Regions from separate parts of the Brucella cytisi genome, predicted to be linked through region 1. Evidence: riboswitches for the same ligand, from Rfam matches in the RefSeq annotation. Region 1 holds a riboswitch; the other holds the start of a gene.

Region 1 (4,213 bases):
GGTGAGCCGGTCGAGGACACCGTGCGCAGTGCCGAAAGATTATGTGTCTCGCCGGGCTTCAGACCGGCTTTCAACACCGCGTCGATGAATTTCGCCGAAGTGCCGAAATAGGTCATGCCCTCGGCGGCGGCATAGTCGAACAGCACATTGCCATCGGGATAGAAGGGCGAACCGTCGTAGAGCAAAAGCGTAGCGCCGGAGGCGATACCGGAAGCCAGCCAGTTCCACATCATCCATCCGCAGGTGGTGAAATAGAAGAAGCGATCACCGTCGCGAATATCCGCGTGCAGGCGGTGTTCCTTCAAATGCTGCAACAGCACGCCGCCTGCGCGATGCACAATGCATTTTGGAATGCCCGTCGTGCCGGACGAAAACAGGATACAAAGTGGATGATCGAAGGGGAGCCGCGTAAACTCGACGTCTTTGGCCTTGAACGGTTCCAGAGCCGCATCAAGCGCAATGCCCTTTTCAGCGCGGTCAGCAACGGCTTCCGCTTCGCCGAGATAGGTGACAATGACCGCACGTTTCAGCCCCGGCAGCTTTGCCGTCACTTCAGCAACCTTGTCGGCCACCTCGATGCGCTTGCCATTGTACCAATAACCGTCACAGGCAAAAAACAGCTTCGGCTCGATCTGGCCGAAGCGGTCGAGCACGCCCTGTATGCCAAAATCCGGTGAGCATGAAGACCACACCGCACCGATGGACGAAGCGGCCAGCATCAAGGCCACCGCCTCCGGCATATTGGGCATCATGCCCGCCACGCGGTCGCCCGGCTGAACCCCTTCCGCCAGCATGAATTGCTGCAGTTTCGAGACCAGCGCGTGAAGATCGTCCCATGTCAGGCGGCGCTCGACCTTGTCCTCACCGCGAAAGACGATGGCTTCCTCGCCACCCTCATGGCGCAACAGGTTTTCGGCAAAGTTGAGTCGTGCCTCGGGGAAGAATTTTGCGTCACGCATATGGCCTTTATCGACAAGGGCTGGTTTGCCACACTCGCCGATAACCTCGCAGAAATCCCACACAAGCTGCCAGAAGCCGCCGCGATCCTCGACCGACCAGCGATGCAGCGCGGCATAATCCGGCAGGCTCAAGCCCGTGCGCTGTTCTGCGCGAATACGGAATTGCTCCAGATTGCTGGCGGCGATGCGCCCCGCATCCGGTTGCCATAGCGGATGGTCATGCGAAAACCGCGTGGGGACTGCGTTGGTGCTCATCATTCCTCCCAGAACCATGTGGAATTAGACCCTCTCCCGATCAACTCCGACACGAGTTTCTAAAAGAGAGTTTCCGATACGTCCATGCTTTTCCCGTGACTTGGCTATCAAAGGCTCATCCCTTGTGTTGTCCTGCACTCAATTGTGATTGCCGGACAGGCAGGCAGAACCTAGCCTGCACCTTGCTTTATGGGAAAGCGTAACATAACTACAGCCCGCGTCGGAGTTCATCCTGATGTCCTTCGGTGCAAACGAAATATCCAGTTCTCAGGGCGGGGCGAAACTCCCCACCGGCGGTAACGGACCAGGTGTCCGAAGCCCGCGAGCGCCTGACACGGCAGACGTGTCAGGGTCAGCAGATTCGGTGTAATTCCGAAGCCGACGGTCATAGTCCGGATGAGAGAGAACGAGGTTGGAATCATGCTCGGCTGGACGGCTTGCCGTCTTCGTCCTGCAGTCTTTCTTCCCGTACCCTGAGGTAACAGGCTTGCCAGAGCAAGTTCCGCCTGAAGCGGAACGCTCTGTCCATTTGTTTTGCCGCATTTATGCGACGTCAAATGTTTCCATTTGGCTGCAAAATGCTCCGAAGGAAGAAACCGTTGAGTCAACTTGCCTCTTCGCCAACTTTGAAACCGACCATTCGCGGAGCAGCGCTGATGGTCGCGGCCTGTTCGGCCTATGCCGCCGTCAATGTCGCCACCCAATGGGCGGGAACGCGTACCGGTATTCCCTCCGTCATCATCGCCTTCTGGCAATATGTGATCGCGCTGGTGCTGACCTTGCCCCTGCTCATTCGCGACGGCACGAGAGCCTTGCGTACCAGGCATTTCGGTCTTCACGTCATTCGCGTCGCGCTGGCTGCCGCTGGCGTACAGGTCTGGATTTATGCGCTGACCCATGTGCCGATCTGGCAGGTGGTCGCGCTGTCCATGACATCGCCATTCTTCGTCATCCTGTGCGCACGGCTCTTTCTGCAGGAAAAGGTCACGCCGGCACGCCTGATGACCACATTCACCGGATTTATTGGCGCACTGATCATCATCGCACCCTGGTCGGATTCCTATACGGTCTATTCGCTCCTGCCGATTCTGGCCGCAGCGTTGTGGGCCGGCTATTCGGTGATGACCAAATATCTGACCCGTTTCGAAAAGCCCGCCAGCATTTCGACCTATATGCTGGTACTGCTCACACCCATCAACGCGGCACTCTGGCTGGCATCCGGCTTAAGCATGTCCGCAATCACCGCTCCGGGCGTCGAAATCTGGTCCATATTGATCGTCATCGGCGCATTCACAGCTCTCGCCCAATATTTCCAGACGGCAGCCTATTCGATAGCGGATGCGGTCTATCTGCAACCGTTCGATGACCTGAGACTGCCGATCAACGTGATCTTCGGCTGGATCGTGTTTGCAGCAGCGCCAAGCATCAACTTCTGGCCGGGGGCGGCGCTGATCATCGGCGCATCGCTCTATCTGATGCGGCAAGACAGCGGTACGTCGCGCACCGACTGATCGATCCGGTGAGGATGCCTGCCTATCGGGAGACAGGCAGGCCGTTTCGCGTAGAACCAGAAAACCCGCTTGAGCCTTCCGATCTGCTGACCCATGCGTCAATTCTTTTCACCAGCCAGCGGTGAACGGGATTTTCGAACAAGTGATAAGAGGCAATGGCAGTCAACACGCTTGCAAGAACACCTGCAGCGATGAGCGGGACCGCGCCTGCCGTCGCCTCGCCCCATCGTTGCGGAGCAGCTTTGAAGAAAACCATTCCGACCGCAGGATGTAGAATGACGATGCCGAAGCTGTAACGGGAAAGCCTTGTGAATCCGCGCCATTGCAGCGGTGTATAAATGCCCCGAGTGGATGCGGCATAAAGCACATAGACATCCGCATAGAGGAAGGCCAGCCGCCAGGGGCCTTCAAGCGTGTGCGGTTCGTCCGGCCCGTTTGCCGGGTGATAGAACAGAAAGACAATCAGGCAAGCGGCAAGCAATGCCTTGATTGCCGGTGCCGGCATCGGTGGATGTTCCCGGCGAGCAAGCCGCATTCCAAAGACAAAGGAAGGCAAGGCTCGCAAGACCCCGGCATCGGACAATTGAAGCGTGTGAGTGACAATACGCCGAGCTGTTGCGCCAGATAATCACCGCCCACGGCTGCAGCCATCACACCGACAAGAACCCAGCTCCCGAAACGACGACACAACATATCGAACAGCGGAAAAGCGAGATATATGGCAAAAAGGGCACTCAGCGACCAACTGACATAATTGTAGGACAAGGTGCGCCCAAACCCCAATTATGAATCAGCAGTAACTGGGGCAGCCCGTCTCACCAGCTCATGCTGGGTTCGACCAGAGGATGCAGAATTCCCGCTGCTGTCAGGACAGAAAGTAGCGCGAAACAGGAGAACGTCACCACGTGCAGCGGATAAATCCGCGCGAGCCGCTTCCCAACGAAAGCTACATAGCGCGGCCAGCTCCAGAGATAATTTCGTCGCCTCGCCAGAAATAATCCAGGCACATTAAAAAAGACATCGGTAAAATAAGAAAATGTTAATATAAAAGAATTCAGAATCTCATTATTTACCGTAACCCGGAATTAAAAATGGAAAATTGCGATTCCTATACATAATAAAGATCGCACTTCATCAAAATCTTGGAGTCTTTTCATTTAAAAACACTGGAACTACTTAACACAATTTCTGTTTAGCAATTTTTTAAGAATTGTCGAATGCAACTTGAGCGTGAAATAGCGCGATCATGCTAATTTCAATGAGAGCGTCAGTCCGCTGCAGCAAAATGTTCCATCTGGTCGGTAAAGGCTTTCTGGAATGCGGGCCGTGCCGTCGCGCGCCCGACATAGGCCCGGCAGACCGGGTGCTGCGCCAGACCGTCGAAATGGTCGACCAGACGCAATACGTCGGCCATCAGAATATCGGCAACCGAAAACTGATCCGTGAGCCATTCGCGGCCTGACAGCGCCTGCTCCATGTGCGCCAGCC
Region 2 (4,213 bases), on a different contig from region 1:
CGGCAGCATTCGGCTATTGGTTAGCGAAAGAACGCCCGTATAGATGATGAAACCATAGACAAACACGAGCACTATCAGAAAGCTCGGGCCCAGAACCAGCTTTGGCACCAGTTCCTGTAATCGGTTGTTACGCTGCATATCTGCGTCACCTTGTTTACGCCACCCGGACTATGCCAAACATCAGGCACAAGTTCCGGACATCTGTTTGATCGGCATTCCAGCGCTTCTGCATTATGCGCGACCGAATGCACCCAATAAGTTCAGTCTGCTGCAATTTCCGATGGAAACATGCAGGCCTTCATCATGCAATTGTTGTTTTGATTTCTGGCCACTAATGCCAGCACTTTCAGATGCGCTGCCAGTATCCTGGGCACCTGAGATAGAAGGCGCCCGGAAAGGACCGGACGCCTCATTGCTGTTATTTCGCACCTTCAACAGCCGACACGAGTTCCTTCACGGCGTCTTCCGAGGACAGCTGACCGTTGAACTGGCGTGTTACGACGTCATAGATCGCATTCTTCACCGCAGCAGGGTTAGCGTAACCATGCGCCATGGAGCCCAGCATCGTGCCTTTTTCACTCGCTTCCTTTTCGTCAGCGATAGCCTTCTTGCCGCAAGCATCGAAGTCGGTATCAGGCACATCGGTACGAGCCGGAGCGGAGCCCTTCACGACGTTGAATGCCGACTGGAAAGTCGGACTTTCAATCGCCGATGCCATTTCAAGCTGTGCAGGAACCTTGTCTTCCGAGACTTTGAACATGGCAAACATATCGGAGTTGAATGTGATAGCGCCCTGGGTGCCCGGATAGCGCATGCAGACGAAGTCTTCGCCCGGCTTCTTGCCAGCCTTGACAAACTCACCCTTCGCCCAGTCGCCCATGAACTGAAGGCCGGCTTTACCTTCAATGACCATAGCTGAAGCCAGATTCCAGTCGCGACCGGAGAAGTTATCGTCAACATAGGAGCGCAGTTTCGTCATACGATCGAAAGCCTGCTTCATCGTATCGCTGCCGAGCGTTTCGGGATCCAGATCGATGAAGGCCTTCTTGTAGAAATCTGTACCGAAAGAAAGTACTACAGCATCAAATATCGTTGCGTCCTGCCATGGCTGGCCGCCATGAGCGATCGGAGTGATGCCCTGTTCCTTGAACTTATCGAGAAGAGCGATCAGTTCATCCCAGTTGGTAGGCTCCTTACCGCCGGCCTTGTCAAGCGCTCCCTTGTTGATCCACATCCAGTTGGTGGAGTGAACATTGACAGGAGCAGCGATCCAGTGGCCGTCATACTTGGCAAACTCCTGCAGAGGAGCCGGGATGACCTTTTCCCAACCTTCCTTGTTTGCGATCTCATCAAGATTACCAAGAGCACCCTGCTCTGCCCAATCGCGGATGTCGAAGCCGAGCATCTGCACTGCCGTCGGAGCATTACCAGCTGTGACGCGCGCGCGCAGTACTGTCATGGCTTCCGTACCACCGCCGCCGGCAACCGGCATATCGGTCCAGCTAATGCCCTTCTTTTCGAGATCCTTCTTGAGAACGTCGAGCGCGGCGGCTTCACCGCCAGCAGTCCACCAATGCAGAACTTCAACATTCTGCTTGTCCTGCGCACTGGCAACAGGGGTCATTCCGGCGAGCAAAGCACAGGCGGCTGTACCCATCGCGGCGAGCTTCAAAAGTTTATGCATGTCTACCTCCCGTAGAAACAAACGAAACTAAAACTATCGGATATCTGGCCAAGCCTTTGCTTCAGCGCAGTAATCCGTCTCGTCATTCCCATCTGCACCTCTTCGGCACAGACCCGAAACCAGCTGCACCTCACAACCAGTTTCTCCTACTCACTGCCGCAATACGATGCGAAAGCTTCCGCTTTCACCTGTGCCCGGCCATCCCTCACGACGCTTTTCCTGAAATCCTCCATCCCACTCATACGCCGCTTAAGCCCAATTGACAACGTTGTCTTTTAAGGATGTTAAATATCCGCAAGACAAGATGTGAACATAGGATAGGCCCAAACCCTGCCAGCGTGTCAATATCTTCCGATAGATAAAACGCGTAAAATTCAATCGATTAAAACTTCAGGTAGAGCCAGCGCCCTGAAAAACGCTTAGAAATTAAAGCATTGCCACCTCAAGGGCAGCGTTTTACATGGTGCCTCCCATCAAACCAGCACTCTAAAATCCCCCTCATCGACCTGAAATGTCGGGAGTATAAAATTTCCCTTATTTTACTGGACAAGCCCGCGAGGAAACCCTAATTTCACGCCGCTCGCACAATGGTGTGCGGGCTTGTTCTCGGGGCGGGGTGAAACTCCCCACCGGCGGTATGAAGCGAAAGTTTCGAGCCCGCGAGCGCCTGAAAAGATGCCGATTCGGCTTCCGTTCAGGGTCAGCAGATCCGGTGAGATGCCGGAGCCGACGGTTAAAGTCCGGATGGAAGAGAGCGAATGAGCGTTAGGATTGCGCCCTTGGCACAATCAATGCGTTCTTTTGTGCGCCCTGATTCTAGTTTCGTGTGGAACCTATGAACCAGAGCTATCCGAACAAGACTTCCTTCAAGATCGCATTCATTCAGGCCCGTTGGCACGCCGATATTGTCGACGAAGCTCGCAAGAGCTTTATCGCGGAACTGTCCGCAAAGGCTGGCACCAATATAGAAGTCGAAATCTTCGACGTTCCAGGCGCCTATGAAATTCCTCTCCACGCCAAAACTCTGGCCAAAACCGGCCAGTATGCTGCCATTGTCGGCGCTGCGTTCGTCGTGGATGGCGGCATCTATCGACATGATTTCGTGGCAACTGCCGTCATCAACGGCATGATGCAAGTCGGCTTAGAGACCGAAGTTCCGGTGCTCAGCGTTGTTCTGACGCCGCATCATTTCCATGAAAACAGGGAACATCATGAATTTTTCCATGCCCACTTCAAAGTGAAGGGCGTGGAAGCAGCCAATGCGGTGTTGCAAGTCGTTAGCGAACGCAGCCGTATTGCCGCACTTGCATAATGATGCTTCGATCGGCCTTTGCGAAAAGGCCGGTCATTCTCCTGCGATACGCTCTCCGTGGGCATAAACGTCGAATTCAACACCTCGCACCAGTGCAACAAGCGTCAGGTTAGCATCTTCCGCCGTTCGAATGGCAAGAGCTGTCGGCGCGGAGATGGCAGCCAAAACCGGCGCGCCGAACATAACTGCTTTCTGCACCATTTCGACCGAAACACGGCTGGTAATCGCGACGATCCCATTTCCCGGTGCAGTACCGGTAAGCAAGACAGCTCCGACGAGTTTATCCAATGCGTTGTGCCGCCCCACGTCCTCACGTACAGCAATAAGCCCCTCGCCTGGCACATAGAACCCCGCCGCATGAACTGCATGGGTCTCAGCATTCAGTTGCTGCTCTTTCGTAAGAGACGCGACAGCCATTGAAATATCGTTGGAAGAGAATTTCCTATCACCTTGTTCCAAAGCCTCAAGCGACCGCAACGCATGGTCGATTGAATCTATACCACAGAGACCACACCCAACGGGACCGGCCATAAACCTGCGTCGCGCGGCAAGCCTCTGCTCGGGGCGTTCGGAAAGTCTGATCTGTAGGTCTATACCCTTTTCAAAGGCTACGACATTAACCGCTTCTATCTCGGAAATATGGTCAACGATATTCTCGGTGAGCGTGAAACCGATCGCGAAGTCCTCAAGATTATCCGGCGTAGCCATCATTACGGCTTGGGTTGAACCGTTATAGCTGACCGCCACAGGCACTTCTTCCGGGACCATTCGGGTGCTTTCGTGAAAGCTCGACACACGATGCGCGATACGTACAGCGCTCTGGCTAACCTTGTGGATCGTCACCTTAATAGCTCCCCTGTCATCGCATCCGTTCTCCCAGCAGTTTCATGTGGCATGAAAACAACTTTAATGTAAGTTGCCACCGGACAAGCCGTCGCGATTTGAGCGGCAAGTGAGGAAAATATGGATATTCGCCAGGTAGACGACAATTATTCAGTCTCGGGCCAGATCGAGCCTGACGACGTACGCGATATTGCAGCGGAGGGATTTCGCACAATCATTTGCAATCGGCCTGACGGCGAAGGCGGCCCTGAACAACCCGAGTTCAGCGAAATTGCACGTGTCGCCGAAAAAGCCGGGCTTGCAACTTACTACATCCCGGTTGTGGGCGGACAATTGACACAAGAAGATGTGGACGCGATGGCGGCAGCGCTGGA

What was found. Region 1 has a riboswitch for FMN ahead of AAE521_RS14200 (DMT family transporter). Riboswitches for the same ligand answer to the same signal wherever they lie in the genome.
Positions count from the first base shown of each region.
Region 2: it holds a riboswitch for FMN, as region 1 does, so the genes downstream of both, AAE521_RS01715 (6,7-dimethyl-8-ribityllumazine synthase) here and AAE521_RS14200 (DMT family transporter) in region 1, are expected to answer to the same signal.

Region 1 is NZ_JBCAUP010000013.1:70,553-74,765, forward strand. Features, by position in the region: gene AAE521_RS14195 (acetoacetate--CoA ligase) at 1-1,214, opposite strand, end outside; FMN riboswitch at 1,474-1,626, shown strand; gene AAE521_RS14200 (DMT family transporter) at 1,814-2,725, shown strand; partial or broken gene AAE521_RS14205 (acyltransferase family protein) at 2,748-3,882, opposite strand; gene AAE521_RS14210 (glutathione S-transferase family protein) at 3,993-4,213, opposite strand, start outside.
Region 2 is NZ_JBCAUP010000001.1:354,465-358,677, forward strand. Features, by position in the region: gene AAE521_RS01705 (carbohydrate ABC transporter permease) at 1-138, opposite strand, end outside; gene AAE521_RS01710 (ABC transporter substrate-binding protein) at 419-1,684, opposite strand; FMN riboswitch at 2,283-2,444, shown strand; gene AAE521_RS01715 (6,7-dimethyl-8-ribityllumazine synthase) at 2,520-2,996, shown strand; gene fdhD (formate dehydrogenase accessory sulfurtransferase FdhD) at 3,030-3,839, opposite strand; gene AAE521_RS01725 (protein tyrosine phosphatase family protein) at 3,960-4,213, shown strand, end outside.